DNA from 2 places in the Kocuria aegyptia genome. Region 2 is predicted to be linked to the other one. Evidence: predicted binding sites of a transcription regulator. Region 2 holds the regulator's gene; the other holds the start of a gene.
What was found. The regulator HrcA, encoded in region 2, represses chaperone genes, less so after heat shock. The targets are predictions, from matches to a motif close to TTNGCACTCGNNNNNNNCGAGTGCNAA.
Positions count from the first base shown of each region.

Region 1: the regulator HrcA is predicted to act here: its motif matches at 17,513-17,539, upstream of groES (co-chaperone GroES).

Region 1 is NZ_BAAAOA010000030.1:9,771-31,758, reverse strand. Features, by position in the region: gene ABD220_RS12780 (hypothetical protein) at 1-2,444, opposite strand, end outside; gene guaA (glutamine-hydrolyzing GMP synthase) at 2,577-4,184, opposite strand; gene ABD220_RS12770 (DUF3817 domain-containing protein) at 4,208-4,792, opposite strand; gene ABD220_RS12765 (SURF1 family protein) at 4,785-5,759, opposite strand; gene ABD220_RS12760 (GuaB3 family IMP dehydrogenase-related protein) at 5,862-6,983, opposite strand; gene guaB (IMP dehydrogenase) at 7,018-8,580, opposite strand; gene ABD220_RS12750 (acyltransferase family protein) at 8,623-10,722, opposite strand; gene ABD220_RS12745 (acyltransferase family protein) at 10,961-13,063, opposite strand; gene ABD220_RS12740 (acyltransferase family protein) at 13,060-15,129, opposite strand; gene groL (chaperonin GroEL) at 15,287-16,891, opposite strand; gene groES (co-chaperone GroES) at 17,050-17,346, opposite strand; gene ABD220_RS12725 (siderophore ABC transporter substrate-binding protein) at 17,778-18,773, shown strand; gene ABD220_RS12720 (ABC transporter permease) at 18,864-19,850, shown strand; gene ABD220_RS12715 (iron chelate uptake ABC transporter family permease subunit) at 19,843-20,910, shown strand; gene ABD220_RS12710 (iron ABC transporter ATP-binding protein) at 20,907-21,662, shown strand; gene ABD220_RS12705 (class I SAM-dependent methyltransferase) at 21,715-21,988, shown strand, end outside.
Region 2 is NZ_BAAAOA010000015.1:16,821-26,404, reverse strand. Features, by position in the region: gene lepA (translation elongation factor 4) at 1-1,110, shown strand, start outside; gene hemW (radical SAM family heme chaperone HemW) at 1,110-2,348, shown strand; gene ABD220_RS06500 (DUF4870 domain-containing protein) at 2,479-2,943, opposite strand; gene ABD220_RS06495 (DUF3097 domain-containing protein) at 3,097-3,960, opposite strand; gene hrcA (heat-inducible transcriptional repressor HrcA) at 4,136-5,143, shown strand; gene dnaJ (molecular chaperone DnaJ) at 5,216-6,367, shown strand; gene ABD220_RS06480 (16S rRNA (uracil(1498)-N(3))-methyltransferase) at 6,364-7,143, shown strand; gene ABD220_RS06475 (GerMN domain-containing protein) at 7,169-8,116, opposite strand; gene ABD220_RS06470 (PhoH family protein) at 8,404-9,474, shown strand; gene ybeY (rRNA maturation RNase YbeY) at 9,474-9,584, shown strand, end outside.

The DNA of each region.
Region 1 (21,988 bases), on a different contig from region 2:
GAGCCGATCAGCTCGCCCGCCGCGGCGGTGACCTCCTCGAGCGGGGCGGCGCCGGCCCGGAGCATCCGGCGCAGGGCGGCCGCCGCGCGCGGGGCGCGCCGCACGGTGCGCTGCCAGCGGTCGGCGAGCTCCCACAGGAGGCGGCCGGCCCCGGAGGCCACGTGCGCGGCGTCGGCGCGGCGGAACACGGACTCCGCCTTGCGCAGGGCGTGGCCCTCGGGCATCGGCAGGAAGTCGTCGCCGGTGATCATGGCCTCGAGCGTGGACTGCCACCAGGCGAGGTCGAACTCCCCGGGGACCTCCGCGCGGGGCACGGTGCGCCGGGTGAGATCGTCCACGAGCTCGCCGAGGCCCTGGCCGCGCAGCTCGTCGAGCAGGACGGTGCGCTCGGGCAGCACGGCGAGGTTCTCCTCGTCGTTGATGAGCCCGTCCAGGGTCTCGCGCAGCCGGTCGACGGGCTGGTTCAGGAGGTCGTCGCCGGTGGTCGAGCCCTCGAGGGCGATGGCGAGGCCCTCGAGGTCCTCCACGAAGCGGGCCTGCACCGCCGCGAGCTCCTCGACGCGCTCCGAGACGACCGGGTGCTGGGACGAGGTGGCCCACTCCCGCCACCGCTCCCGCTCCGACTGCACGCGCAGCAGCGCGCTGTGCAGGTCCGAGAGGTGCACCCCGTGCCGGATGTACTCCTTCGCGGCCTTGCGCAGCCGTGAGCGCTGGAGCCCGGTCATCTCGATCCCGTGCTCCCGCCGCCAGCCGGACCCGGCGGTGGCGGCGACCAGGTCCGTCACAGGGCGGTCGTAGATGTCGGGGGTGAAGCGGGTGAGGGAGTCCTGGACCTCCTGCAGCAGCCGCAGCTGCCGGCCCCATTCGGGGACGGTCGCGCCGCCGCGCAGCCCGCTGGTGGCCAGGACGTGCCGCATCCCGGTCTCGAGGGTGGTCAGCTCCAGCAGCAGGGACTGGGCGAGCCGGTGCGCCTGCCGGGCCTCGTCCTCGTTGACCAGGCGCGCCCCGGTCCAGGGCCCGGCGAGAGTGTCGGCGTCGAAGGCCCCGAGCTCGGCGGCGCGCTCGAGGCGGGCGACGACGTCGCCCCGTTCCACGACGGTGTCGAGCACCGAGCGCGGGAACCGCACGGCCGTGGCGGGCGCCGGCCGGCGGGCGGTCAGCTCGGCGAGCGCCTGCACGGCCCGGTACGGGGAGACGGACCACCGCGGCCGGACGGTGTGCAGGGACCGCACGTGCTCGGCGAGCTGGTCCCGGCTGGTGCGCAGGGTCTCGTGCAGCTCCGCGAGCTCGGGCCGCTCGGCGCGCTCGTTGCGGGCCACCGCCCGGACGAGTTGCTGGGCCACGTCGGCGTCGCTGAGCTGGGAGGAGAGCGGCAGGACGGTGGTACCCAGGCCCAGCCCGTCCATCCGCCGCCCGAACGCGGCGAGCGTGGTGCGCCGCTCGCCCAGGACCAGGACGGTCCGGCCGGCGGCCACGAGGGTGCCCACCGTGTTGACGGCGGTGTCGAGCTGACCGGTGCCGGGGGCCGCGGTCACCACGAAGGAGTGTCCCTGCGCGGCGAGGTCGAGGACCTCCTGCTGGGGGCCGTCGGCGTCGAGCAGCAGCAGCTCGTCGGCGGGGTCGCGCTCGTCGAGGGGCGGGGCGTCGTCCGTGATCTCCTCGACCTGGGGGATCCGTCCGACCGCGGAGTCCTTGAGCCGGGCGAGGTCGCGCACCACCGCGGTGCGGGCCACGACCGACAGGTCGGCGGGCCGGTCGTGCAGGTCCGCGAACGTGGAGACGAGCAGCTTGTGCTCGACGTGCATGCCGGGCACCGCCCCGGCGAGGGTGCGCAGCGTCTCGAGGGCGGGGGCCGGGTCGAGCCGCCGGGTGCCGTAGGCGAGCCGGGCGAGCTCGCCCGAGGTCAGGTCCACGCCGTGGTCCGCGGCGAGCCGGCGCACCATGGCGGGGTTGAGGCGGGCGGGACCGACGAGCTGGAGTTCGAAGTCGTCGAGGTCCGGGCGCGGCTTCAGGGTGAGGGGGGCGAGCAGGACGGGGGCGATCCAGCGGCGCTGGCCGGCTCCGGTCGGGTCGGAGCCCTTCGGCCGGGCCAGCCAGGACGCGGTGCCGGCGGCGAGGTACGCGGCGTCCAGCCCGTGGTTGACCGACAGCTCGTGGGTCTTGGTGCGCAGCGACCGGGCGGCGCGGGCGGCGTGCCCGTAGGCCTCGGGGTCGTGCACGATCGTGGACAGGCGGGTGGGGCGGCCCATGAGCAGCTGCGCCTGGCCCGACGAGTTCGCCTCGGTGAGGTCGATGCACACGTTGTCGACCTGGTTGAAGTCCAGCAGCGTGTCCGGGCCGGTGTAGGCGTCCATCTGGCGGGTCCAGGGCTGCAGCGAGACGCGCGGGGGCTCCGCCCGGGGGGTGCCCGCCCCCGGGGCGGTGCGGTCGGCTCCGATCGACATGGTTCTCCTCCTGCGCCTCGGCCCGGGGGCCGGGCACCGCTCACGCACGGGTCGAGCGGTCCGTGCGGACCGCTCGACCCCGGCTGCTCGTGTTCCGCCCGTGCGGGGCGGGCCCTGGGCCCGCCGCCGGGCCTACTCCCACTCGATGGTGCCCGGGGGCTTGGACGTGACGTCCAGGACCACCCGGTTGACCTCTTCGACCTCGTTGGTGATGCGGTTGGAGACGCGGGCCAGCAGGTCGTAGGGCAGGCGGGACCAGTCGGCGGTCATCGCGTCCTCGCTCGAGACGGGCCGGAGCACGATGGGGTGCCCGTACGTGCGGCCGTCGCCCTGCACGCCCACCGAGCGCACGTCCGCGAGGAGCACGACCGGCATCTGCCAGACCTCGTCGTCGAGCCCGGCGCGGGTCAGCTCCTCGCGGGCGATGGCGTCGGCCCGGCGCAGGACCGCGAGGTTGGCCTCGGTGACCTCCCCGATGATGCGGATGCCGAGCCCGGGACCGGGGAACGGCTGGCGGCCGACGATCTCGTGGGGCAGGCCCAGCTCGCGGCCCACGGCGCGGACCTCGTCCTTGAACAGCGTGCGCAGCGGCTCGACCAGCTCGAACTGCAGGTCCTCGGGCAGCCCGCCCACGTTGTGGTGGCTCTTGATGTTGGCGGCGCCCTCCCCGCCGCCGGACTCCACGACGTCCGGGTAGAGGGTGCCCTGGACGAGGAAACGCACGGGCTCGCCCTCCTGGGCGGCGGCCTTGGCGACCTCCTCCGCGGCGGCCTCGAAGGAGCGGATGAACTCCCGGCCGATGATCTTGCGCTTCTGCTCGGGGTCGGTGACCCCGGCCAGCGCGGTGAGGAAGCGCTCCTTCTCCTCGGCCACGTAGAGGTTCACCCCGGTCGCGGCGACGAAGTCCTGCTCGACCTGCTCCGCCTCCCCCTCGCGCAGCAGCCCGTGGTCCACGAACACGCACGTGAGCTGGTCGCCCACGGCCCGTTGGACCAGGGCGGCGGCCACGGCGGAGTCCACGCCGCCGGAGAGCCCGCAGATCACGGACGCCGAGCCGACCTGCTCGCGGATCCGCTGGACGTGCTCCTCGATGATGTTGCCGGTCGACCAGGTCGGCTCGACCTGCGCGCCGTCGAAGAGGAAGTGCTCGAGCACCTGCTGCCCGTGCACGGAGTGCTTGACCTCCGGGTGCCACTGCACGCCGTAGAGCCGGCGGTCGTCGTCCGCGAACGCGGCCACCGGGGTGGTCTCCGTGGAGGCGAGGACCTCGAAGCCGGCGGGGGCCTCGACGACCGAGTCGCCGTGACTCATCCACACGGTCTGGCTGCCGGGGGAGCCCGCGAGGATGGAGGCCGCGGGGCCGCCGACGGCGGTGGCGGTGGTCGCCCCGTACTCGCGGGCGCCGGTGTGCGCGACGGTCCCGCCGAGGGCCTGCGCCATGGCCTGGAAGCCGTAGCAGATGCCCAGGACGGGCACGCCGGCCTCGAAGAGCGCCGCGTCCTGCTGCGGCGCGTCCTCGGCGTAGACGGAGGAAGGGCCGCCCGAGAGGATGATCGCCGCCGGGTTCTTGGCGAGGATCTGCTCGGTCGACCAGGTGTGGGGGACGATCTCGGAGTAGACACTGGCCTCGCGGACCCGGCGGGCGATCAGCTGCGCGTACTGCGCGCCGTAGTCGACCACCAGGACCGGGCGCTGCTCCAGATCGGTGCGGGTCTCAGCTGTTTCGGTCACGCCCTCCATCCTAGGCCAGGCGCGGGGCGGGCTCAGTACCGCTTCGCGGCCTTCGGGTTGGCGCGCAGCTCGGCGGTGGTGGAGGCGTGGATCTTGCGCTCCACCACGAAGGACAGGAACGGCACCACGCCGCCCAGGGCCATGACCACGAGCTGCGGGAAGGGCCAGCGCATGAGCGTCCAGATCCGGAAGCAGGAGATGAGGTAGACCACGTAGAACCAGCCGTGCACGATGAGGATCCACGTGGAGATGTTGACCCCGCCCGCGAGGTTCTCGAGCTCGAGATCCTGCCAGCCGAGGGCCACGGTCTCGCCCGTGGCGCGGTCGGTGCCGCCCGCGATGAGGTCGTAGCCCAGTCCGTAGCGGGTGATCATCTCGGCCACGAGCAGCAGCAGGAAGGTCCCGGAGATCCAGGCGCAGACCATGTAGAAGCCCAGGGCCCCCCGGATCTGCGCCTCGGTGCCCCCGAAGCGGCGGCGCGGCTGCAGGGCGGCCGCCCGGCGCGGAGCGCGGCCCGGGGACGCCGCCGCGGCGGGGCGGGCGTCCGGCGGGAGGGAGACCCGCACCCCGTCGGTGCGCTCCTTCGGGGAGGGGGTCGGCTGCGTGGGTTCAGTCATGGTGGGCTCCGGTCCTGTCCTGGGTCCTGTCGTGGGTGCTGGGCTCGCCCGCCCGGGTCCCGGGCTGGTCGTCGAACCAGTAGTACTCCCCCACCTCGGGGTCGTAGTAGTAGTACCGTCCGGCGGCGTCGTCGTAGTAGTACTCGCCCTCGAAGTAGAAGTACTCCTGCGGGTTCTGCTCGCGCTGCCACTCGTCGCGCACGAACCGCCACCAGATGTAGAGCGCGAACCCGGCGAAGACCACCCACTCGACCGCGTAGAAGAGGTTGAGCAGGTTCACGGACTCGTCCGTGGGCTGCTGGTCGATGTCGAGCCGGGACAGCTCCGGGCCCAGCAGCGCGGCGTCCGGGGCGAGGGTCCCGTCCTCGGCGAGCTGGAACGGCGCGGAGGCGGGGTTCTCGGCGAAGGCGGCCAGGTACCCGGACCACAGCGGGGCGTCCCAGAGGTTGGTGAGCTGCGCCGGGGACACCGTGCCCACCTGCCCTTCGGGGAGCGTCTCGCCGGGCACCGGGCCCTCGGCGGGCAGGTACCGGCCGACGACGTCGACGGCGCCCGCCGGCTCCTCCGGCACGGACGCGGGGTCGGCGGTCCAGCCGCGGGCCACCGCGAGGGTCAGTTCGCCGCCGGCGTCCGGCCACAGCTCCTGGCTGTCCGGGACGGTGAGGGCGGTGACGGCCCACCAGCCCTCCGCCCCGTCCTGCAGCCGGCCCGGGACCAGGACGGTGGACCCGTCCCGGTAGTCGCCGGTGACGGTGACGAGCTGGTCGGCCTGGACGGCGGTCACGGGGGCGCCGGCCTCGACCGCCTCGGCGAGCGGGACGGCCACGTCCTTCGCGGGGTCGGCGACGGTGCGGGCCTGTTCGCTGGACTCCAGCTGCCACTGGCTCAGCAGCACGAAGCCCACGGCCAGCCCGAGACTCACGATCAGGGCGAGGATCGAACGGGGGCGCAGGGCGGTCGTGAGCACCCGACAAGGCTAGTGCGCCTTCCTGGACGTTCGCCAATTGCACGAGGGGCCCGTGCCGCGCCGGCCGGGCGGGGCACGGGCCCCTCGTGGACCGGTCGCCGGTCAGCCGCGGATGACCACCTCGGCGCGCTGGAACTCCTTGAGGTTCAGGTACCCGGTGGTGGACATCGAGCGGCGCAGGGCGCCCACGAGGTTGGAGGTGCCGTCCACGTGGCGGGACGGGCCGAAGAGGACCTCCTGCAGCGGGCCGACCGTGCCCACCCGGGTGCGCAGACCGCGCGGGAGCTCCCCGTGGTGCGCCTCCGCGCCCCAGTGCCAGCCCTGCCCGGGCGCCTCGGCGGTGCGGGCCAGCGCGGTGCCCAGCATCACGGCGTCGGCGCCCATCGCGAGGGCCTTGACGATGTCCCCGGAGACTCCCACGCCGCCGTCGGCGATGACGTGGACGTAGCGCCCGCCGGACTCGTCGAGGTAGTCCCGGCGGGCGGCGGCGACGTCGGAGATGGCCGTGGCCATGGCCGCGTGGATGCCCAGGGTGTTCTGGATCCGCATGGACGCGCCGCCGCCGAAGCCCACGAGCACCCCGGCCGCGCCCGTGCGCATGAGGTGCAGCGCGGGGGTGTAGCCCGCCGCGCCGCCCACGATGACCGGGACGTCGAGGTCGTAGATGAACTTCTTCAGGTCCAGGGGCTCCTGGTTGCGGGAGACGTGCTCCGCGGAGACCGTGGTCCCGCGGATGACGAAGACGTCCACGCCGGCGTCCAGGACGGTCCGGTAGTGCTCCACGGTGCGCTGCGGGGTGAGGGAGCCGGCGACGATCACGCCGGCCTCGCGGATCTGGGCGAGCCGGGCGGTGATCAGCTCCGCCTGGACCGGGGCCTCGTAGAGCTCCTGCATCCGGCGGGTGGCGGCCGGGGCGTCCTCCCCGGAGAGGTCCGCGATCTCGTCGAGCACCGGCTGCGGGTCCTCGTAGCGGGTCCAGAGCCCCTCGAGGTCCAGCACGCCCAGCCCCCCGGCGCGGCCGAGGGCGATGGCCGTCTCCGGGGACGTGGCCGAGTCCATCGGGGCGCCCAGGAACGGGATCGAGAACTTGTAGGCGTCGATCTGCCAGTCCGTGGAGACGTCGTGGGGGTCGCGGGTGCGGCGGGAGGGGACGAGGGCGATCTCGTCCAGGGAGAAGGTGCGGCGGGCGCGTTTGGACCGGCCGATCTCGATGTCGTAGCTCATGGTGTCCTTTCCGGAGGATGCTCCAGGTCGCCGCTCAGCGCTGGTAGTTGGGGGCCTCGACGGTCATCGTGATGTCGTGGGCGTGGGACTCCTTGAGCCCGGCCGAGGTGATCCGCACGAAGCGGCCTTTCGTCTTCAGCTCCGCGACGTCGTGGGCGCCCACGTAGAACATGGTCTGGCGCAGACCGCCGTCGAGCTGGTGCACCATGGCCGAGAGCGGGCCGCGGTAGGGCACCTGGCCCTCGATGCCCTCGGGGATGAGCTTCTCGTCGCTGGCCACGTCCGCCTGGAAGTACCGGTCCTTGGAGAACGAGGTGTTCTTGCCGCGCGACTGCATGGCCCCCAGCGAGCCCATGCCGCGGTAGGTCTTGAACTGCTTGCCGTTGACGAACACGAGCTCCCCCGGCGACTCGTCGCAGCCGGCGAGCAGCGAGCCGAGCATCACGGAGTCCGCACCGGCCACGAGGGCCTTGCCGATCTCGCCGGAGTGCTGCAGCCCGCCGTCGGCGATGACGGGGACCCCGGCGGGGATGGCGGCCTTGGCGGCCTCGTTGACCGCGGTGATCTGCGGGACGCCCACGCCGGCGATGATGCGTGTGGTGCAGATGGAGCCCGGGCCCACCCCGACCTTGACGGCGTCCGCGCCGGCGTCGACGATGGCCTGCGCGCCCGCCCGGGTGGCGGCCTGGCCGCCGATGACGTCGACGTGCGCGGCGGCGGTCTCGGCCTTGAGGCGGGCGATCATGTCCAGCACGCCCTGGGAGTGCCCGTTGGCGGTGTCGATGAACAGCGCGTCGACGCCGGCCTCCACGAGGGTCATGGCGCGCTCGAAGCCGTCGCCGAAGAACCCGACCGCGGCGCCGACGCGCAGCCGGCCCTCGTCGTCCTTGGTGGCGTGCGGGTACTGCTCGGCCTTCGTGAAGTCCTTGATCGTGATCAGCCCGGTGAGCCGGCCGGCGTCGTCGACGAGGGGCAGCTTCTCGATCTTGTTCGACGCCAGCAGCGCGTGGGCGTCGTCCTTGGCCATCCCGACCTTGCCGGTGACCAGCGGCATGGGCGTCATGATCTCGTGCACCCGGCGCCTGGGGAACTCGCTCTCCGGCAGGTAGCGGGTGTCGCGGTTCGTGATGATGCCCAGCAGCTTCTGCTCCGCGTCGACGACCGGCAGCCCGGAGACCCGGTAGTAGCCGCAGAGCCGGTCCAGCTCCTCGAGGGTCGCGTCCGGGGAGATGGTCACCGGGTCGGTGATCATGCCGGACTCGCTGCGCTTGACCCGGTCCACGTGCTCCGCCTGGTCCTCGATCGAGAGGTTGCGGTGGATCACGCCGAGCCCGCCCTGGCGGGCCATCGCGATCGCCATCGGGGACTCGGTGACGGTGTCCATGGCGGCGGACAGCAGCGGCACCTCCAGGGTGATCCGCCGGGACAGGCGGGTGCGCGTCGACGCCTCGGACGGGATGACGTCCGTGTTGCCGGGCAGCAGCAGGACGTCGTCGTAGGTCAGGCCGGTGAACCCGAAGGGGTCCTCGGACAGGGCGGTGGGCACGGCGGGATCCGACACGGTGGGGCCTTTCAGCTTCGAGGGAGTCGCAACCATTCTACGGGCCGGGCCCCGGCGGACGGACGGCTGTGGCCGGATTCACGACCCGACGAGGAACGCGGCGCCGTCCGCGACCAGCGCCTCCTCGACCCGCTGCGCGAACAGGGGCGCCAGGGTCCGCACGTACTCGACGGTGAGGTGGTTGTTGTCCCAGTACGTGTGCACGTTGCCCACGACCGGCACGCAGGTGCCGTCCGGGCAGATGAGGTCCCCCATGTCGACCATCGTGACCCGGGGCTGCTCGGCCACCGGGTCCAGCGGGCTGTCCGGGCCCAGGATCACGTGGGAGGCGGTGCACTCGGGGGCGTCGGCCCCGTGGTCGGCGGCGCAGTGCGCGGGGACGAAGTCGAACCGGGCGTTGTCCCGCAGCCCGACGACCTGGACGCCGCGCTCCGCCAGCCCGCGGATGCGCGCCTCCATCCCCGGGGTGAACTGCTCCTGGTCCTCGTCCGTGCTGCGGGTGCCCTGCACCAGCACGAGGTCCGGGTCCACGGCGTCCACCACGGGGTCGGTGCCCTCGAGCCAGCGCGCGCACGCCTCGTGGTCGGCCACCTGCTCCTCGGGCAGGGCGTAGAGGCAGTTGCCGCGGATGTAGGTGACCACGCGCCAGTCGTTGCGCTCGGCCAGGAGCTCGACGGCCGGGATCCACTGGTGGACGTGGCTGTTGCCGATCACCAGCATCGTGGCGGAGGGCTCGGGGGCGGGGACGGTGTCGAAGCACCACTGCTGGAAGCGCTCGTCGATCCCGGTACCGGGCGGGCAGGGCTCGCCGAGCGACGGCTTGGCGTACGGTTCCCCGGTGATCACGGGGATGGTCTCGGCGTCCGGGTCGCCCTGGTAGCGGAAGCCCGGCAGCAGGGCGGCTGCTCCCGGGTTGTTGCGGTCGGCGGAGGCGGCGATCTCGAGGGCCCGCCGCTCCTCCGCCACCCGGGCCGCGGTCACGGGGACCGCGACCGCGGCCAGGCACACGACGATCACGGCGGCCAGGCGCCGCCTGTTCCGCTCGGGCCAGGCCCAGCGCTTGAGCGGGTCCTCGACGAGCCGGGTGGCCAGCACGGCGAGCAGGAGGCAGACCAGGACGACGGCCACCCCGGACCGCGGCCCGGCCATGGGCCGGTCCCGCAGCACCAGGTAGGTGATCAGCACCGGCCAGTGGATGAGGTACAGCGCGTAGGCCGAGTCCCCCAGCCGCACCAGGGGCCGGGAGGCGAGGACCCGGTCGACGCCGAGGCGGGAGCCGGTCCGGCCGGCGACGATGATCGCCGCGGCCGAGAGCAGCGGCCACAGGGCGATCCACCCGGGGAACGCCCCCTGCACGTCCACGAGCACCCCCACCGAGACCATGCTGAGCATCCCGGCCCAGCCGAGCAGCACGCGCAGCCGCCGCCCGGGCCTCAGCCAGGGCACGGCCAGGGCCAGCAGGGAGCCCAGGGCGAACTCCCACAGCCGGGTGCGGGTGTCGAAGTAGGCGAACTCCTGCTGCGTGGCCGTGCTGTGCACCGACCACGCCAGGGACGCCGCGAAGACGACCCCGAAGAACACCGCCAGCACCGGCACGGGGCGCCACCGGCTCCGCCGGGAGAGCAGCCACGCGGCGGCGAAGGCCAGCGGCCACAGCAGGAACACCTGCCCCTGCACCGACAGGGACCAGAAGTGCTGGAACGGCGAGGCGCTCGAGTGGTCGGCCGCGTAGTAGTCCACGGCGTTGAGCGCCAGCGCCCAGTTCTGCACGTAGAACACCGAGGCCAGCGCCTCGGCGCGCCATTGCCCGGCGTCGTAGTCCGGGTAGAACAGCTCCACCAGCACCAGGGTGGCCAGGATGGTGAGCACCGCCAGCGGCAGCAGCCGCTTGAACACGTGCAGCCAGTACCGCCCCAGGTCCAGGGGCCGGCCGGCCTCGAGCTTGCGCACGAAGGACAGCGTGAGGAAGAACGCCGAGATCAGCAGGAAGACGTCCACGCCCCCCGACACCCGGCCGAGGAACACGTGGTAGACCACCACCAGCAGCACCGCCACCGCGCGCAGCCCCTGGACCTCGGGGCGGAACCCCGAGTACCGGTCTCCCCGCCGCTGCGCCGCTCCCCCGCCGTCGGAGGTCCCGGTGGTCGGCTGCGGAGCGGCGGCGTGCACGGTGGCCACGGGGGCACCTCCAGGAGGGAGCGTTCCCGGCGGGCCCGCGGGGCGCGCCGGGGAGGGGGAACGGGGGGAGCAAGAACCGGGGGAACAAGAGCCGAGGCAGAGCACGAGGGGGAGGAACAGGGGGAGCCAGGGGCCGGGGGTGCCCGTCGCGACCCTACCGCACCACCGGCGCCGCGCGGGGCACCCCGGGGCGTTCCTGCGGAGGGCGGCGGGTCCCGGCGCCGCGGCTGGGTGGTGCTCAGGGCCCGGGGCCGTCGGTGGCGAGGGCCTCCCGGAACCGCTCGCCGAAGACCGGGGCGGTGCTCTGCGAGTAGACGCGGCTGAGGTGGTCGTCGTCCCAGTACACGTAGACGTTGCCGATGACCGGTGGGCACTGCCCGGCCGGGCAGATCAGGTCGGTGAGGTCCAGGGTCGAGTAGAGCGGCAGCTCGCGGGCGAGCGGCAGCGCGGGATCGGGCGTGCCGACCATGGGGTGCGTGAAGGTGCACCGGGGGTCGTCCGCGCCGTTGGCCACCGCACACCCGGCGGGCGCCTCCGGGAAGCGGGGGGTGTCGCGGATGCCGACGACGGGCATCCCGCGGCCGGTGAGCTCGCGGACCCGCTGCTCCAGGCCGGGGCGGAGGAACTCGCCCTCCGTGTCGGTGAAGGTCGACTGGACCACGACGAGGTCGGGGTCGGTGGTGCCGATCATCCGCTCGGCGCCCTCGAACCAGGCCCGGCAGCTCTCCGAGCCCGGCTGGTCCTCGGCTGCGGCGTAGAAGCAGCCTGGCTGGATCCAGGTCAGCACCCGCCACCGCTCGTCCTGCGCGAGAGGCCGCAGCGCGGGGAGCCAGTGCTGCAGGTGGCTGTTGCCGAGCACGAGCAGCGTCCGCTCGGGCGCCTCGTGGGAGACGCTCTCGTGGCAGAAGCGGCGGAGCTCCTCCGGCAGGGCGAGGTCCTCGGGGCAGGCCTCGCCGAGGGAGGCCGGCTGCCTCGGCAGGTCCTCGGGCAGGGGCAGCGTCGGGGCGTCCGGGTCGCCGCGGTACGCGAAGCCGGGTTCGAGGGCGGCGGCCCCGGGGTTGTTCCGGGCAGCCTCGGCCTGGATCCGCCCGGCACGCCGGTCCTCGACGTGCTGCCAGGCGAGCACGGGAGCGGCCACCAGCGCGAGGCACAGCACCACGACCCCGGCGAGGCGCCGCCTGTTCCGCTCGGGCCAGGCCCAGCCCTTGAGCGGGTCCTCGACGAGCCGGGTGGCCAGCACGGCGAGCACCAGGGAGACGAGGATGATCACCGTCCCCGACCACGTCCCGGCCATGGGCCGGTCCCGCAGCACCAGGTAGGTGATCAGCACCGGCCAGTGGATGAGGTACAGCGCGTAGGCCGAGTCCCCCAGCCGCACCAGGGGCCGGGAGGCGAGGACCCGATCCAGACCGAACGGCGAACCCGACCGCCCGGCCACGATGATCGCCGCGCCCGAGAGCAGCGGCCACAGGGCGATCCACCCGGGGAACGCCCCCTGCACGTCCACGAGCACCCCGACCGAGACCATGCTCAGCAGCCCCAGCCAGCCCAGGGCCACTCGCGCGGTCCGCGGTGGCCTCAGATGCGGCAGGGCGAGGGCGAGCAGGGACCCGAGGGCGAACTCCCACAGCCGGGTGCGGGTGTCGAAGTAGGCGAACTCCTGCTGCGTGGCCGTGCTGTGCACCGACCACGCCAGGGAGGCCAGGAACACGGTGCCGAACAGCGCCACCAGGACGGGGACGGGCCGGAGGCTCCCCCGCCGGGTGAGCAGCCACGCGGCGGCGAAGGCCAGCGGCCACAGCAGGAACACCTGCCCCTGCACCGACAGAGACCAGAAGTGCTGGAACGGCGAGGCACTCGAGTGGTCGGCCGCGTAGTAGTCCACGGCGCTGAGCGCCAGCGCCCAGTTCTGCACGTAGAACACCGAGGCCAGCGCCTCGGCGCGCCACCGGCCGACGTCGGAGCCGGGGTAGACGGCGGCCACCAGCACCAGGGTGGCCAGGACGGTGAGCACCGCCAGCGGCAGCAGCCGCTTGAACACGTGCAGCCAGTACCGCCCCAGGTCCAGGGGCCGGCCGGCCTCGAGCTTGCGCACGAAGGACAGCGTGAGGAAGAACGCCGAGATCAGCAGGAAGACGTCCACGCCCCCGGAAACCCGGCCGAGGAACACGTGGTAGACCACCACGAGCAGCACCGCCACGAACCGCAGCCCCTGCACCTCCGGGCGGAACCCCGAGTACCGGGCCACCCGCCGGGCCGTGGCCGCCCCGGCGTCCCCGGGGCCGTCCGGGGCCGGCGCGCCGGGCTCCCGGCGGGGAGCGCCGGTCTGCACCGTGCTCACGAGGACACCGCTGAAAGGAGCGTGCCGGGGAGGCGCGCCTCGAGGGCCGGCGCCATCGTCCGCGCGTAGGTCCACGTGAGGTGGTGCGGGTCGAAGAAGACGTACACGTTGCCCACCACGGGGCGGCACAGCCCTTCCGGGCAGATGAGGTCGGTGAGGTCGAGCGAGCTGAAGCCGTCCCGGTCCCGGAGGGCGTCGGCCGGGTTGACGGGGGCCAGGACCTGCTCGACGGGCACGCGGCACCGGTCGGCGTCCTGGCCGTGGCGCTCGGCGCACTCGTAGGGGTCGAAGTCGAACCGGGGGTTGTCCCGGAAGCCGAGCACGTCGATGCCCTGGTCCGTGAGGCGGTCGACCAGCTCCGGGAACCCTCCGACCAGGGCCTCGCCGGGGCCGTCCATCCGGGCCGCGTAGGTCGAGGTGGTCATCACGGCGTCCGGGGCGAGGCGCTCCACGTACTCGATCGCCGCGGCGTTGCCCGCGTGGCACGCGTCCCCCTCCGGGCGGACCGCGAAGGCGCAGCCCGGCTGCAGCACGGCGACGAGCTGCCAGTTGCGCTCCTCCGCGAGGGGGATCACCGCGCCCATGAACTGCTCCATGTGGGAGTTGCCGACCACCGCGATGGTGCGCTCGGGGTCCGGCAGGGCCGGGGTCTGGCGGCAGTACTGCTCGAGGATCTCCTGCTCGGGGGCGAACGCCCCCGAGCACGGCTCGGGCAGTCCCACCCATTCGTCGCTCAGCGCGGAGGCCAGCGGCAGGGTGGGGGCGTCCGGGTCGCCCCGGAACTCGAAGCCCGGGTCCAGCACCGCGGCCCCCGGATTGTTGCGGGCCGCCTCCTCCGCCAGCACCGCCGCCCTCCGCGCGTCGGCCTGCTGCCAGACCAGCACCGGCACCGCCACCAGGGCCAGGCTCACCGCCACCGACACCGCCAGCCGCCGCTTGTCCCGCTCCGGCCACGCCCACCCCTGGAACGGGCGCTCCACGAGCCTCGTCACCAGCACCGCCAGCACCAGGGAGACCACCACGATCACCACCCCCGACCGCGGTCCGGCCACCGGCCGGTCCCGCAGCACCAGGTAGGTGATCAGCAGCGGCCAGTGCACCAGGTACAGCGCGTAGGAGGCGTCCCCCAGCCGCACCAGGGGCCGGGAGGCCAGGATCCGGTCCAGCCCGAACGGCGATCCGGACCGCCCGGCCACGATGATCGCCGCCGCCGAGGCCAGCGGCCACAGCGCGATCCACCCGGGGAAGGCGCCCTGGACGTTGATCAGCACCCCGACCGAGACCATGCTCACCAGCCCCGCCCAGCCCAGGGCCACCCGCACCACCCGCGGCGGGTGCAGGTACGGCACCGCCAGGGCCAGCAGGGACCCCAGGGCGAACTCCCACAGCCGGGCCCGGGTGTCGAAGTAGGCGAACGCCTGCTGCGTGGCCGTGCTGTGCACCGACCACGCCAGCGAGGCCGCGAAGATCGCCCCGAAGCACACCGCGAGCACCGGCACCGGCCGCCGGCGCCCGCTCCGGCACACCCACCACGCCGCGGCGAACACCAGCGGCCACAGCAGGAACACCTGCCCCTGCACCGACAGGGACCAGAAGTGCTGGAACGGCGAGGCCGTGGAGGCGTCGGCGGCGTAGTAGTCCACCTCGGCCGCGGCCAGCGCCCAGTTCTGCACGTAGGACACCGAGGCCAGCGCCTCCGTGCGCACCCGGTCGATCCGCGCGGCCGGGAGGAACCACCACGCCAGCGCCAGGGTGCCCAGGATGGTGAGCACCGCCAGCGGCAGCAGCCGCTTGAACACGTGCAGCCAGTACCGTCCCAGGTCCAGGGGCCGGCCGGCCTCGAGCTTGCGCACGAAGGACAGCGTGAGGAAGAACGCCGAGATCAGCAGGAAGATGTCCACGCCCCCCGACACCCGGTCCAGGAACACGTGGTAGACCACCACGAGCAGCACCGCCACGAACCGCAGCCCCTGCACCTCCGGGCGGAACCCCGAGTACCGGGCCACCCGCCGGGCCGTGGCCGGCTCGACGCCGGCGGGCGTGCTCTGCTCACCGAGGGTGGTCATGGGCATCTCCTGGGAACACCGCGCCGCCGGGGGCGCGGCAGTGGTCGGGCGGACCTCCGCACTCTACCGGAGGACCCGGCACGGACCCCGGGGACGACGACGGACCCGCCCCACCGGTGGTGGGACGGGTCCGCGGGTCGAGCCGGGGCAGCGCCGGTCAGTGCTGGTGGCCGTGCCCGTTCTCGTCGTCGGAGGGCTTGTCCGTCACGAGCGTCTCGGTGGTCAGCACCAGCGCCGCGATGGACGCGGCGTTCTGCAGCGCCGAGCGGGTGACCTTGACCGGGTCGATGATGCCCGCGCCGACCATCTCGACGTACTCGCCGGTGGCGGCGTCGTAGCCGTACCCGGCCTCGAGCTCGGCCACGCGCGCGGCGACCACGGCGCCGTCCTGGCCCGCGTTCTGGGCGATCCAGTACAGCGGCTGCCGCAGGGCGCGGCGGACGATGCCCAGGGCGGTCGCGGCGTCGCCGGTGAGCCCGAGGTCGGACTCGTCGAGGGCCTTCGCGGCCTGCACGAGGGCGGTGCCGCCCCCGGAGACGATGCCCTGCTCGAGCGCGGCGCGCGTCGAGGACACGGCGTCCTCGATGCGGTGCTTGCGCTCCTTCGCCTCCACCTCGGTGGCGGCGCCGACCTTGATCACGGACACGCCGCCGGCCAGGCGCGCGAGGCGCTCCTGCAGCTTCTCGCGGTCCCACTCGGAGTCGGTGCGCTCGACCTCGGCGCGGATCGTGGCGACCCGGTCCTGGATCTCGGCCTCGGTCCCGCCGCCGTCGACCACGGTGGTGGTGTTCTTGGTGACCGTGACGCGGCGGGCGGTGCCCAGCTGCTCCAGGGTAACCTGGTCGAGACTGATGCCCAGCTCGGCAGTGATGAGCTGGCCGCCGGTGAGGACGGCGAGGTCCTGCAGGATCGCCTTGCGGCGGTCGCCGAAGCCCGGGGCCTTGAGGGCCACGACGTCGAGGGTGCCGCGCAGCTTGTTGACCACGAGGGTGGACAGCGCCTCGCCCTCGACGTCCTCGGCGATGATGGTCAGCGGCTTCTTCGCCTGGAGGACCTTCTCCAGCACGGGCATGAGCTCCGGCACCGAGGAGATCTTGCCCTGGTACAGCAGCACCAGGGAGTTCTCCATGACCGCTTCCTGGCGCTCGGTGTCGGTCACGAAGGACGGGGACAGGTAGCCCTTGTCGAACTGCATGCCCTCGGTGACGTCGAGCTCGACCTCGGTGCTCGAGCCGTCCTCGATCGTGATGACGCCGTCCTTGCCGACGGTCTCGAAGGCCCGGGCGATGAGCTCGCCGATCGCCGGGTCCTGCGCCGAGATGGTCGCCACGTGGGCGACGTTGGCGCCCTCCACCGGGCGGGCGTTCTCGAGCAGTCGCTCCGAGACGGCCTCGACGGCCTTCTCGATGCCGCGCTTGAGGCTCAGCGGATCGGCGCCGGCGGCCACGTTGCGCAGGCCCTCCTTGACGAGCGCCTGGGCGAGCACGGTGGCGGTGGTGGTGCCGTCGCCGGCGACGTCGTTGGTCTTGGTCGCCACCTCCTTGGCGAGCTGGGCCCCGAGGTTCTCGTACGGGTCGTCGAGCTCGACCTCGCGGGCGATGGTCACGCCGTCGTTGGTGATCGTGGGGGCGCCCCACTTCTTGTCGAGCACCACATTGCGCCCGCGTGGGCCGAGGGTGACCTTGACGGTGTCGGCGAGCTTGTTGACGCCGTTCTCGAGGGACTTGCGGGCGGCGTCGTCGAACGCCAGCTGCTTTGCCATGGGCGAAGAGCTCCTTTTCGGATGGCTGGGGTCGCCAGCGGATGTTCGGGGGTCTGGATCGGCGAAGGGTGCCCGCCGCGGACCCGCCGGAACAGCGGGGCGTGCGGCGGGCACCCTTCGTGAGGACTGCGCGGTCTGCGCGGGGCCGGGGGCCCGGTCTACTTCTCGACGACGGCGAGCACGTCGCGGGCCGGGAGCACGAGGTACTCCTCGCCGTTGTACTTGACCTCGGTCCCGCCGTACTTGGAGAAGATCACGACGTCGCCCTCCTTGACGTCGACCGGGATGCGGTTGCCGGAGTCGTCGACCCGACCGGGGCCGACGGCCAGGACCTTGCCCTCCTGGGGCTTCTCCTTGGCGGTGTCCGGGATGACGAGACCGGACGCGGTGGTCTGCTCAGCGGCGAGCGGCTGGACGACGATGCGATCCTCGAGAGGCTTGATGGAGACCGACACGATCTCTCCTTGTCTGTAGGGGTGGAAAACGATGGGCGACCGCGGGCGGAACCCGCCGTCGAGCTGCGGGCCGGTGGGCGAACCGACCGTCGTCGCGGTGCCGGTCGATCGCCTGGGCCCTTAGCACCCTCACCCGGAGAGTGCCAAGGCCAACTGTAGGAGGGGGCTGGCAGTCGGTCAAGGCGAGTGCCAGCGGGCCGACGGGCCGGGAACCATGCTGAACCAATTAGGGCACGCCGGTGTTCGCCAATGATTTGCCTCACGCCCGCCCGAGCCTCTAGGTTGATCGGTAAGGCAACCCTTACCTCGGCCGAGCAGTGGTGCCCTCCCCGTCGTCCCCGCACACCGGAGTGCGGGTTCGTCGCGCCCACCGGGTCCCGCCGGTGTCCTCCGCCCGGAGCACACCGGCGTCCCCTGCACGAAGGAAGACCATGAACCGAACCCAGCACCCGGCCGCCCTCCTGGCCGTCGCCGGCGTCCTCGCCCTCACCGCCTGCGGCACGGCCCAGGGCGACGAACCGGGCTCCACGGAGTCCTCCGCCCCCGCCGCCGCCACGGTCGAGGTCGAGGACAACTACGGCACGCAGACGGTCGAGGTCCCGCCGGCCTCCGTCGTCGCCACCGACAACCGCACCTTCGAGACCCTCGCCGACTGGGGCATCGAACTGGCGGCGGCCCCGCGCGCCCTCATGCCGGACACCATCGCCTACGCAGACGACGAGTCCGTCACCGACCTCGGCAACCACCGCGAGCCCGACCTCGAGGCCGTCGTCGCCGCGGAGCCCGACCTCATCGTCAACGGTCAGCGCTTCGCCGACTATCGCGAGGACTTCGCCGACCTCGTGCCGGACGCCACCATCGTCGAGCTCGACCCGCGGGACGACCGGCCCTTCGACGAGGAGCTCAAGCGGCAGACCTCCGTCCTCGGCCAGGTCTTCGGCCGGACGGCGGAGGCGGAGGAGCTCAACAGCGCCTTCGACGAGGCGATGCAGCGTGTCGTCGACGGGTACCAGCCCGGCGACACGGTCATGGCCGTCACCGTCTCCGGCGGTCAGATCGGCTATGTGGCCCCGGGCCAGGGGCGGACCCTGGGTCCTCTGTTCGAGATCTTCGACTTCGCACCGGCCCTGGAGATCGAGGGCGCCAGTGACGACCACCAGGGCGACGACATCTCGGTCGAGGCGATCGCCGACTCGAACCCCGACTGGATCCTCGTGATGGACCGTGACGCCGCGGTCGCCCCCGACGACGCGGAGTACACGCCGGCGCAGGAGGTCATCGAGAACGCCGAGGCGCTGCGCAACGTCACCGCGGTGCAGGAGGGCAACGTCGTCTACATGCCCCGGGACACCTACACCAACGAGGGCATCCAGACCTACACGGAGTTCTTCAACACCCTGGCCGACGCCATGGGCGAGCAGAACTGACCTGCCGGACCGACGACGGTGGTGGGATCCTGCGCAGCGGGTCCCGCCACCGTCGCGCGCCGCGCACGAGGCCGAAGGAGAGGCTGAACCATGACGACGATCTCGTCGGGACCCCCGACGTCGAGCAAGGGCTCGCTGTTCGACCGGAAGCTGCTCCTCGGTGTGCTCGGCGTCGTGGCGCTGCTGGCCGTCTCCCTCCTCACCGGGGTCTACGACGTCTTCGGCGCCGACGACGGCAGTGAGATGTTCGCCATCACACGGATCCCCCGCACCATCGCCCTGGTGCTCGCCGGCGCCGCCATGGCGATGTCCGGGCTGGTGATGCAGCTGCTCACCCAGAACCGTTTCGTGGAGCCCACGACGACGGGCACCACGGAGTGGGCCGGGCTCGGGCTGCTCCTCGTCACGCTCCTCGTGCCCACCGCGACCCTCCTCACCCGGATGGCCGGTGCCGTGACCGCGGCCTTCATCGGGACCATGGTCTTCTTCCTCTTCCTGCGCCGTGTCTCGCTGCGCTCGTCCCTCATCGTCCCCATCGTCGGGATCATGCTGGGCGCGGTGGTCGGCTCCGTCTCGACGTTCCTGGCGCTGCAGACGGACATGCTGCAGAACCTGGGCGTCTGGTTCGCCGGGAGCTTCACCTCCGTCCTGCGCGGTCAGTACGAGGTGCTGTGGATCGTCCTCCTGGTCGGCGTCGCGGTCTTCCTCGTGGCGGACCGGCTCACCGTCGCCGGACTCGGTGAGGACATCGCCACAAACGTCGGACTCGACTACCACCGGACCGTCCTGCTCGGCACCGGACTGATCGCGGTGGCCACCGGTGTCGTCACCGTGGTCGTCGGGAACCTGCCGTTCCTGGGCCTCATCGTGCCCAACATCGTCTCGATGGTCCGCGGCGACGACCTGCGCAGCAACCTGCCGTGGGTGTGCCTGCTCGGCATCGCGATCGTGACGGTGTGCGACCTGATCGGGAGGACCATCATCATGCCGTTCGAGATCCCGGTGTCCGTGATCCTCGGGATCGTCGGGGCCGTCGTGTTCGTCCACCTGCTCCTGAGGCAGCGTCGACGTGTCTGAGGCCGTGCTCACGACACCGGCGCCGACCCCGGCCCCCACCCCGAAGGCCTCCGCCCCGCGGGGCGGCGCCGGGGCCTTCCCCACGCCGCGGGCGCGGCGGCGGTACTGGACGGTCGTCACCGTGCTCGCCCTGGCGTCGGCGGGCTTCGCCTTCGGGCTGCTGGCCTGGGACAACCCGATGCCGGTCGGCTCGGACGGCTTCTGGCGGATCGCTGACCGCCGGGTGACCAGCGTCGTCATCATGGCGGTCGTGGCCTTCTGCCAGGCGATGGCGACCGTGAGCTTCCAGACGGCCACGAACAACCGCATCATCACCCCGTCGATCATGGGCTTCGAGTCCCTCTACGTGGCGATCCAGACCTCCACGGTCTACTTCCTGGGCGCCGCGGGCATCCTGGTCCTCCAGGGGGTGCCGCAGTTCCTCCTGCAGGTCGCGCTCATGGTGGCCCTGTCCCTCGCGCTCTACGGCTGGCTGCTCTCCGGCAGGTACGGGAACCTGCAGGTGATGCTGCTCGTGGGCATCATCATCGGCGGGGGCCTCGGATCCGTCTCGACCTTCATGCAGCGCCTGCTCTCCCCCAGCGAGTTCGACGTGCTCTCGGCCCGGCTGTTCGGCTCCGTGACGAACGCCCAGGCCGGCTACCTCCCCGTGGCCATCCCCTTGTGCCTGCTGGCCGGCGGCGCCCTCTGGTGGAGCTCCGCACGGCTCAACGTGGTCGCCCTCGGACGGGACGTGAGCCTGAACCTCGGCATGCGGCACCGCGCGGAGATCATGCGCACGCTCTTCTTCGTCTCCGTCCTCATCGCGGTCTCCACCGCACTGGTGGGCCCTATGACGTTCCTCGGCTTCCTGGTGGCGACGCTCGCCTACCAGTTCGCCGACACGTACGACCACCGCTACCTCTTCCCCGTGGCGGCCCTCACCGGCTTCCTCGTCCTCACGGGCGCCTACTTCGTGCTGAACCACGTCTTCTACGCCCAGGGCGTCGTCTCGATCATCATCGAGCTCGTCGGCGGCTCCGTCTTCCTGTACGTCATCCTCCGAAAGGGCCGCCTGTGATCACCCTGACCAACGTGCGCAAGGACTACGGCGGTGAGGTCACGATCGGGCCCGTCGACCTTGAGATCCCGTCGGGCGGGATGACCGCCCTGGTGGGCCCCAACGGGGCGGGCAAGTCCACGCTGCTCACGATGATCGGGCGGCTGCTCGGCCTCGACGACGGCAGCATCGACATCGCCGGCTACGACGTGGCCGGCACCCGGTCCAAGGACCTCGCCCGGATCGTGTCCGTGCTGCGCCAGGAGAACCACTACATCACCCGGCTCACGGTGCGGCAGCTGGTCGGCTTCGGGCGCTTCCCCCACAGCCGTGGCCGGCTCACCACCGTGGACGACGAGGTCATCGGCAGGTACATCGACTTCCTGGGCCTGGGGCCGCTGGAGAACCGCTATCTCGACCAGCTCTCGGGCGGACAGCGCCAGCGCGCGTACGTCGCCATGGTCCTCGCCCAGGAGACCGACCACGTGCTGCTGGACGAGCCGCTCAACAACCTGGACATGAGGCATGCCGTGTCGATGATGCAGCACCTGCGGCGGGCGTGCGACGAGATGGGCCGCACCATCCTCATCGTGCTGCACGACATCAACTTCGCCAGCCACTACGCGGACCGGATCTGCGCCGTCAAGGACGGCCGGATCGCCGAGTTCGGCGCACCGCACGAGATCATGGACGACACGGTCCTCACCCGGGTCTTCGACACGCCGGTGACGGTCATCGACGGGCCCAGAGGCCGTCTCGCCGCGTTCTACTGACCGGGAGGGCCCCGGCACGGCCGGCCGGTCCCGCCCCGGATAGGGTGGACGAATGCGGAACGAGGCGACCGACATCGCACCCCTGCTCACGGCCGAGGGAAGTCGGCTGCTCGAGGCCGTCGGCCCCTACGACGCCACCGACCCCCTCGGCGCGGCGACCCGCCTGCGGGCCGAGGGGCACGACGCCGAGCTCGTCGCCGCGGTGCTCACCCAGGCGAGGCTCCGCGCCAGGGCGCGGGAGAAGTTCGGGGACTTCGCCGGCCGCATGCTCTTCACCCGGGCCGGGCTCGAGCAGGCCACCCGGCTGCGGGTGGCCGCCCTGCACG
Region 2 (9,584 bases):
GAGATCGGGGTCATCTCACCGGAGCCCAAGCCCACCGAGGGCCTCGGCGTGGGCGAGGTGGGCTATCTCATCACCGGGGTCAAGGACGTGCGCCAGTCCCGCGTGGGGGACACCGTGACCAACCACCAGCGGCCGGCGGCCGAGAACCTGGGCGGCTACGAGGACCCCAAGCCCATGGTCTTCTCGGGACTGTTCCCCATCGACGGCTCCGACTACCCGGTCCTGCGCGACGCGCTGGACAAGCTCCAGCTCAATGACGCCGCCCTGGTCTACGAGCCCGAGAACTCCGCGGCCCTGGGCTTCGGCTTCCGCTGCGGCTTCCTGGGCCTGCTCCACCTGGAGATCGTCCGGGAGCGCCTCGAGCGCGAGTTCAACCTCGACCTGATCTCGACGGCGCCCTCCGTGAGCTACAACGTCACCCTCGAGGACCGCTCCGAACGCGTGGTCACGAACCCGTCGGAGTTCCCCGAGGGGAAGATCGCCGAGATCCGGGAGCCCATGGTCGCCGCGACGGTGCTGGCCCCGTCCGAGTTCATCGGCGCGATCATGGAGCTGTGCCAGTCCAAGCGCGGTCAGCTCAAGGGCATGGACTACCTCTCGGAGGACCGGGTGGAGCTGCGCTACCGGCTGCCCCTGGCCGAGATCGTCTTCGACTTCTTCGACCAGCTGAAGTCGCGCACCAAGGGATACGCCTCCCTGGACTGGAAGGCCGAGGGCGAGGAGGCCGCGGACCTCGTGAAGGTGGACATCCTGCTGCAGGGCGAGCCGGTGGACGCCTTCAGCGCGATCACCCACCGGGACAAGGCGTACGCCTACGGTGTGATGATGACCGGCAAGCTGCGCGAGCTCATCCCGCGCCAGCAGTTCGAAGTCCCCATCCAGGCGGCCATCGGCTCCCGGGTGATCGCCCGCGAGAACATCCGGGCGATCCGCAAGGACGTGCTCTCCAAGTGCTATGGCGGCGACATCTCGCGCAAGCGCAAGCTGCTCGAGAAGCAGAAGGAGGGCAAGAAGCGGATGAAGATGGTCGGGCGCGTGGAGGTCCCCCAGGAGGCGTTCGTCGCGGCGCTGTCCTCCGACGAGTCCGGGGCGAAGGACAAGAAGAAGTAGTGGCCCCCGCCCAGCCGGAGGGCCTGCCCGGCCCGCTCGACGGACTGCTGCCGCCCTCTGCCGCGGAAGGCTCCGCCGAGCGCACACTGAGTCTCTACGTGCACGTGCCGTTCTGCGCGGTCCGGTGCGGGTACTGCGACTTCAACACCTACACGGCCGTGGAGCTCGGCCCCGGGGTGTCCCAGGACGCCTACGCCGGCGACGCCGCGGCGGAGGTCCGCTGGGCGCGCCGGGTGCTGGACGACTCCGGGGTGGCCACCCGCCCGCTGCACAGCGTGTTCTTCGGCGGCGGCACCCCCACGCTGCTGCCCGCCGAGGACCTCGCCGCGGTGCTCGCGCAGGCCCGCGAGAGCTTCGGGCTCGCCGAGGGGGCGGAGGTGACCACCGAGGCCAATCCGGACTCCGTGACGCCCGGGTCCCTGGCGGTGCTCGCGGCCGCGGGGGTGACCCGGGTGTCCTTCGGGATGCAGTCGGCCGTCCCGCACGTGCTCGCCGTCCTGGACCGCACGCACGACCCCGACAACGTGCCGCGCGCGGTCCGGTGGGCGCGCGAGGCGGGCCTGGGCGTCAGCGTGGACCTCATCCACGGCACCCCCGGGGAGTCCCTGGCCGACTGGGAGCACTCCGTGCGCACGGCCGTGGGCTACGAGCCCGACCACGTCTCGGCGTACTCGCTGATCATCGAGGACGGCACGAAGCTGGCGGCCCGGATGCGGCGCGGGGAGGTCCCGCCGATCGACGAGGACGACCAGGCCGACAAGTACGAGCTCGCCGACCGGATCCTCGCGGAGGCCGGCTTCGAGTGGTACGAGGTGAGCAACTGGGCCCGCCCCGGCACGGACCCCGGGGCCCACCGCAGCCGGCACAACCTCGCCTACTGGCGCAACCAGGACTGGTGGGGGATCGGCCCCGGGGCGCACTCGCACGTGGGCGGGACGCGCTGGTGGAACCTGAAGCACCCCGTGCCCTACACGAACCGGGTGCGCGCGGGACAGTCGCCCGCGGCCGGGCGCGAGATCCTCGACGCGGACACCCGGCACCTGGAACGCGTGATGCTGGAGGCCCGGATCCGCGACGGGCTGCCCACGGCCGCCCTCCCCGAGGGCGGGCGCACCGCGGTGGCCGGACTGATCGCCGACGGGCTGGTGGAGCCCGCGGCGGCGCTGCGCGGCGCGGTGGTGCTGACCCTGCGGGGCCGCCTCCTGGGCGACGCAGTGGTGCGGCGGCTGCTCGCCTGATGCGGGCGCCCCGGTCCGGAGCGCCCGCGCCGGGAGCCCCCCGGTCCGCGGCGCCACGGTCGCGGCTCCTGTCCGGGACGCCGGCACCGGAGCCGGGCACCCCGGTCGGGTGCGCCCGGCGGGCACGGTCTCAGCCGCGCGCGGTGCGCTCCCGGGACCGCGCGCGGAGCCGGTCGGCGAGCCGGTCGTAGAGGCGGGTGTTGAAGCGGTAGAGGTGCGGCTCGCCGCGGTTGACCCTGACCCCGCCGATCAGGGAGCCGACGGCCAGCAGCAGCCACGCGGCAGCGGCGGCGAGCGCGAAGAACCAGCCGATGAACGGCACCGGGGCGAGCAGGATCCCGGCCACCACCACGAGGGTCGGCAACAGGGTGAAGTTCATGGCCTCCATCGACTCCTGCTCCGTGAACGGTCCCCGTCCGCGGAAGACGCGGTGGACCAGGAACGAGGGAAGAAAGCCGACGACGCCGCCGAAGTGCGCCAGGGTCGCCCACTGGTGGTCCTCGGTGACGGTCAGCGGCTGGGCCACGGGGGAGAGGCCCTCGAACGGGGCCCCGGCGTCGTCGCGGCTCGATCGGGGGTCGGTCTGCACGGGCACGGATGTCCTTCGGCGGTGGGATCGCGGCGGGGCCGCGGACGGTGGGTGGGACACGACCATCCTACCGACCGGTCCGCCCGGCCGGGCGCCCGCGCCCGCGCGCGTGTGCTTTTGTGACGTCCCGCGGCCGCGCCCGCGCGCGGGGCCGCCGGGTCAGGCCCCGGGGGCGGTGAGGAAGTCGATGAGCTCCTCGACCCGTCCCAGCAACGACGGCTCGAGATCGGCGTAGCTGTCCACGCGGGAGAGGATGTGCTGCCAGGCCCGGCCCAGGTCGCCGGGGGTGCGGTGCGGCCACCCGAGGGCGGCGGCGGTGCCGGTCTTCCAGTCGGTGCCCCGCGGGACCACGGGCCAGGCGTCGACGCCGAGGGTGCGCGGCTTGACCGCCTGCCAGATGTCGACGTACGGGTGCCCCAGCACCAGGACGTTGCCCGCCGCGCCGGGCAGGCGCATGGTCTCCGCGGCGATCCTGGACTCCTTGGAGCCGGCCACGAGGTGGTCCACGAGGATGCCGAGCCGCCGCCCGGGCCCCGGCCCGAACTGCTCCACGGCGGCGGGCAGGTCGTCGATGCCGTGCAGCGGCTCCACGACGATGCCCTCCACTGCCAGGTCGTGGCCCCAGACCTTGGCCACCAGCTCGGCGTCGTGGTAGCCCTCGACCCACACGCGGGAGGCCTTCGCGGTGCTCGCGCGCAGCCCCTCGACGGCCACCGAGCCCGAGCGCGTGCGGGAGGGCTTCTTCGTGCCGGGAGCCTGGCGGGGCCCGACGACGACCACGGGCTCGCCCTCGAGCAGGAAGCCCGGTCCCAGGGGGAAGGCCTTGACCCGCCCCCTCCGGTCCTCGAGGCCCAGCACGCGCATGCCGCCGATGGTCTCCAGGGACACGACGGCGCCGACCCAGCCGGTCGTGACGTCCTCCAGGAGCATCCCCGGGGCGACCGGGACCTCCCTGGAAACGGGCCGGCGGCGGGCGAGGGCGTCGTCGTCGAGGCTGCGCGGCCCCCAGCCGTGGTCGCTCATGGTCGTCCTCCCGGGTCGCCGTGCCGCGCGTCCGGCGCGGATCAGCCGGAAGCGTACCAAACCAGGGGTGCCGGACCGGCCGTCGGGCACGGGGGCTACACTGGACTGCGCTGGCACTGTGGCCGCCCGAGTGCCAAGAAGGCTCGGGGGCGCCGACGAACCGGGGAGGAGCGACGTGAACCATCCGAGACGACTGCAGATCCTGCAGGCCATCGTGGAGGACTACGTGCACTTCCGCGAGCCCGTGGGCTCCAAGGCCCTGGTGGATCGGCACCGGCTCGGCGTCTCCTCCGCGACCGTGCGCAACGACATGGCCGCGCTCGAGGAGGAGGGCCTGATCACGGCCCCCCACACGAGCTCGGGTCGGATCCCCACGGACAAGGGGTACCGCACGTTCGTCGACCAGATCGCGGCCGTCAAGCCGCTCTCGGGCCCGGAGCGGCGGGCCATCCAGCGGCTGCTCGACGACGCCGCGGACATCGACGACGTCATGGAGCGCACCGTGCGGCTGCTCGCGCAGCTCACGCAGCAGGTCGCGGTCGTGCAGTACCCGCACGCCTCCGGGGTCACCGTGCGCCACGTGGAGGTCGTGGACCTCGGGGCCGGCCGGGTGCTCGTCGTGCTGATCCCGACCAACGGCAGGGTGGCCCAGCGGGTGGTCGTGCTGCGGACGCCCCTCGAGGAGTCCCAGCTGCTCGAGCTGCGCGCCCGGGTGCTGGCCGCCGTGGTCGGGCGCTCCCTGACCGCGGTGCCGGACGCCCTCGCGGTGATGGCGGCGGGCACCGCGCCGCCGCTGCAGCCGGCCGCGGCGGCCGTGGGGGAGGCCGTCGGCGCCCTCGCGGCGGGCGGGGCCGAGCACCGGATGGTCATGGCCGGCACCGCCAACCTCGCCCGTGCCACCGGGGACTTCCACCTGAGCATCGGCCCGGTGCTCGAGGCCCTCGAGGAGCAGGTGGTGATGCTCCGGCTGCTCTCCGAGATGGAGCAGGACGCCCGCGGGGTCGCCGTGCGGATCGGCACGGAGAACGCCGAGGGCCCCCTGTCCGAGGCGGCGGTCGTCGCCACCGGCTACGGGCCGCAGTCGAAGGTGGGGGTCGTGGGCCCCATGCGCATGGACTACCCGTCCACGATGGCCGCCGTGCGCGCCGTCGCCCGCTACCTCTCCCGTATCCTCGGGGGCTGAGCCCCCGCGGGCCCCCTTCCCCGGGGCCCTCCAGCGAAACCCACAACAGACCTCTCGACAGAACGGACCACGGTGAGCGATCACTACGAGACCCTGGGTGTGTCCCGGGACGCCAGCCAGGAAGAGATCAAGAAGGCCTACCGCAGGAAGGCCCGGCGGCTGCACCCGGACGTCAACCCCGGCCCCGAGGCCGCCGAGGACTTCAAGCGCCTCTCCCACGCCAACGACGTCCTCTCCGACCCCGAGAAGCGGCGCGTCTACGACGCAACCGGCAACGAGAACGGCACCGACACCGGCTTCGGCGGAGGCTTCCCGGGCACGGGCTTCGGCTTCGCCGACATCTTCGACACCTTCTTCCAGGGCGCCGGCGGCGCCGGTTCCGGCCGGCGCGGGCCCGCGTCCCGCACGCGCCAGGGCCAGGACGCCCTGATCAACGTCCGGGTCACCCTCAAGGACGCGGTCTTCGGCACCGAGAAGAAGATCACCGTGGACACGGCCGTGGTCTGCCCCACCTGCGACGGCACCTGCTGCCAGGCGGGCACCCAGCCCGAGACCTGCGAGGTCTGCCGCGGGTCCGGCCAGGTGCAGCGCCAGGTCCAGTCGATCCTCGGCACCGTGGTCACGGCGGCGCCGTGCGCGACCTGCCAGGGGTTCGGCACCGTCATCAAGCACCCGTGCCACGAGTGCTACGGCGAGGGCCGCGTGCGCGACCGTCGCCCGCTCACCGTGAAGATCCCCGCCGGCGTCTCGACCGGCAACCGGATCCGCCTCTCGGGGCAGGGCGAGGCCGGCACCGCCGGCGGCCCGAACGGCGACCTCTACGTCGAGCTCAAGGTCGACCCCGACCCCACGTTCGAGCGCCAGGGCGACGACCTGCACGCCCGCGTCCGGGTGCCCATGACCTCCGCGGCCCTCGGCACCACCGTCACCCTCGAGACCTTCGACGGCGAGCGCGAGGTGCCCGTGAGCCCCGGCACGCAGACCGGCCACACTGTGACCCTGCACGAGCTCGGGGCCACGCGGCTGCGCGGCGGCGGCCGGGGAGAGCTGTTCGTCCACCTCGAGGTCGAGACCCCCACGGCGCTCGACGACGAGCAGCGCGAACTGCTCGAGCAGCTGTCGCGGCTGCGCGGCGAGGACCAGTCCACCGGCACCACCCTGAACTCCCCGGCCGGCTCCGGCGGCTTCTTCTCCCGGCTCAAGGACAGGTTCTCCGACCTGTGAGCCTGCCGGTCTTCAAGGTCGAGCCGGGCCGGCTCGACGGCCTCGACCCCGGCGCGGCGCTCACCGTCACCGGCCCGGAGGCCCGCCACGCCGTCACCGTGCGCCGTCTCGCGCCCGGTGAGCGCCTCGAGCTCGTCGACGGTGCCGGGACCCGGGCCACGGGGGAGCTGCGCACGGGGGAGCGGGACAGCATGGAGGTCCGCGTCCTCTCGGTGGCCGCCGAGCCGGCCCGCACGCCCCGGCTGGTCCTCGCCCAGGCCCTCGCGAAGGGCGACCGGGACCTGATGGCCGTGGAGACGGCCACCGAGCTGGGCGTCGACGCCGTGGTGCCCTGGCAGGCCGACCGCTCGATCGTGCGGTGGAAGAAGGAGCGCGCCGCCAAGAGCCACGAGAAGTGGGTCCACACCGTCGCGGCCGCCGCGAAGCAGTCCCGGCGGGCGGCCTGGCCCGAGGTGCTGCCCCTGTGCGCGACCCGTGAGCTCGCCCGCCTGCTCGGCGAGCCGGGCACGCGCGGCCTGGTCCTGCACGAGGAGGCGCGCGACTCCCTCGCCGACCTGTCGAGGGCCGAGGGCGCACCGTGGGAGGGCGCCGAGCGGATCGTCCTGGTGGTGGGCCCCGAGGGGGGCATCGCCCCGGCGGAGCTCGACGTCCTGACCGGTGGGCAGGCCCGCACGGTCCGGCTCGGCGCGGAGGTGCTGCGCAGCTCCACCGCCGGACCCGCCGCACTGGCGGTGCTCAGCGCCGCCCTCGGCCGCTGGTCGGCCGGATCCGACTGAGCCGGGCCGGGCGGGTGCAGCCGGCTCAGCCGGTCGGACCGGGCAGGACCTCGACGTCCTTGTCGTCGCGCACGGTCCCGCCCCCGGCGTCCCGGCCGACGACCGTCACCACGTACTCGCCCGGCTCCAGCTCGAGCTCCACCCGGAACGCGGTGGTCCCGCCGCCCTGCGGGAGCACGGCCGCCGCACCGCCCGAGACACGCTCCCCGTCCGGCCCGGTCACGCTCCACCGGCAGCCCCGGACGCCGTCCAGGGCCCGGCCCGACAGGGTGAGGGACCCCTCGGACCGCTCGTCCTGCCGCGGTTCGTCGAGCCAGAGCGGCGCCTCCACCCCGTCGTCGGGCCGGAGGGGGCCGTCGAGGCGCACGGACCCGAAGACCTCCTCGCCGGGCCGTCCGTCCACGAGCACCACGACCTCGGCCTCGGAGCCCACGGGCAGCAGGCCCGCGGTGACCGCCGTGGCGGTCACCGTGTGCGCGAGCTGCTGGAGGGCCAGCCGGACCTCGCGGTCGTCGAGGTCCGTGCGGAAGGCCCCGGACGGCAGGTCCACGGTGATGGTCCCTCCCGGGGACGTCGAGGCGCCCACCCGGTCCACCGGGGACCAGAGGGTCCGGTAGTCCGGGTCCTCCGGGGTCGCCCTGGTCATCAGCGTCGCGGCCGCGGCAATGGGGTCCACGGCCGCGGCCGCCTCCGAGGCGTCGCGGAACTCCCGGAACAACCGCTCCTCGCCGTCCGCGCGGCCCACCCAGTAGACGGGCAGCTTCGTGGTGGGCACCCTGCCGTCGGCGGCGTCCGCCGCGGTGGACGTGGCGGGCGCCGTGGCCGACGTGGTGGCCGACGTGATGGCCGTGCCGTCCAGAGCGGGCTCCGGACCGGTGCCGCACGCGCCGAGGACGAGGACGCCCGCGGCGGAGAGCGCGAGCACGGGGACCCGGCCGCGGGCTCGGGCGGGCCGGGAGCGGGCTGTGGACATGGGGGGACGCTCACCTCGGCATTCCGGGATTCGTGGGGGGCGGTGCCGGCACCGGGGGAGGCCGCACCCGTCCCCCTGCCGGAGGACCGGACCATTCCAGCACAGCGACTGTGGACGCCCCAGCCGAGAAGCCCCGGCAGCCGTGACCGATACCAAATCGGAATGTGCGGCCGGCGGCCCCCCGGAGCCGGAACCGCGCGGTACCCTGGAGGAGGACGGGTCCCGTACGCCCGTCCCTCCGTCGGCACCCACAAGAGAGCGAGAGCACGGCCCGCGCGGCCGCACCCATGACTGAGACGCTGCCTGGCACCACGCACCCCCTGACGGCCCGCACCGTCATCACCTTCCCCGACCGGGAGACGATGGTCCGGTGCCTCGGCTCCGGGGACGACACCCTGCGCCAGGTGGAGACGGCGTTCCCCGGCCTCACGACCAGCCCGCGCGGTCTCGAGCTCGGCATCGAGGGCCCGAGCGGCCCCGTGCAGATCGCCGCCACGCTCTTCGACGAGCTCAAGGTCCTGGCCGGCCGCGAGACCGCGATCACCCCCCAGGTCATCAGCCAGCTGCTGGAGCTGATCGGCCGGGACCTCTCCGTCCGCCCCAGCGGCGCCCTGACCCAGAACATCCTCTCCAGCCGCGGCCGCAAGATCCGCCCCAAGACGCTGCACCAGAAGGCCTACGTCGACGCCATCGACGAGCACACCGTGGTCTTCGGCATCGGTCCCGCCGGCACGGGCAAGACCTATCTGGCCATGGCCAAGGCCGTCCAGGCGCTGCAGGCCAAGGAGGTGTCCCGGATCATCCTCACCCGCCCGGCCGTGGAGGCGGGGGAGCGGCTCGGCTTCCTGCCCGGGACGCTCAGCGAGAAGATCGACCCGTACCTGCGCCCGCTGTACGACGCGCTGCACGACATGATGGACCCGGACTCGATCCCCCGCCTCATGGAGGCGGGCACCATCGAGGTCGCACCACTGGCCTACATGCGCGGACGCACCCTCAACGACGCGTTCATCATCCTGGACGAGGCGCAGAACACCACGCCCGAGCAGATGAAGATGTTCCTCACCCGGCTCGGCTTCGGCTCCAAGATGGTCGTCACCGGGGACGTCACCCAGGTGGACCTGCCCGGGAGCGCGTCCTCGGGGCTGCGCCAGGTGCAGCACGTGCTCGGCGGGGTCCAGGACGTCGCGTTCACGGAGATGACCGCCGAGGACGTGGTGCGCCACGAGCTCGTCAGCAGGATCGTCAGCGCCTACGACGCCTTCGACACGACCAACCGGCACCGCAACGAGCGGCGCCGGCGCAAGGACGACGCCCGTGCCGCCCGCGCCGCCGACCCGGACGGGGCCGAGGCCTGATGGCCGTCGAGTTCGACCTGCAGGCCGACCCGCGGGACGTCCCCGCCGAGGACCGGATGGCCTACGAGGCGGTCGACGTCGACCTGCTGAGCCGGCTCGCGGAGCACGTC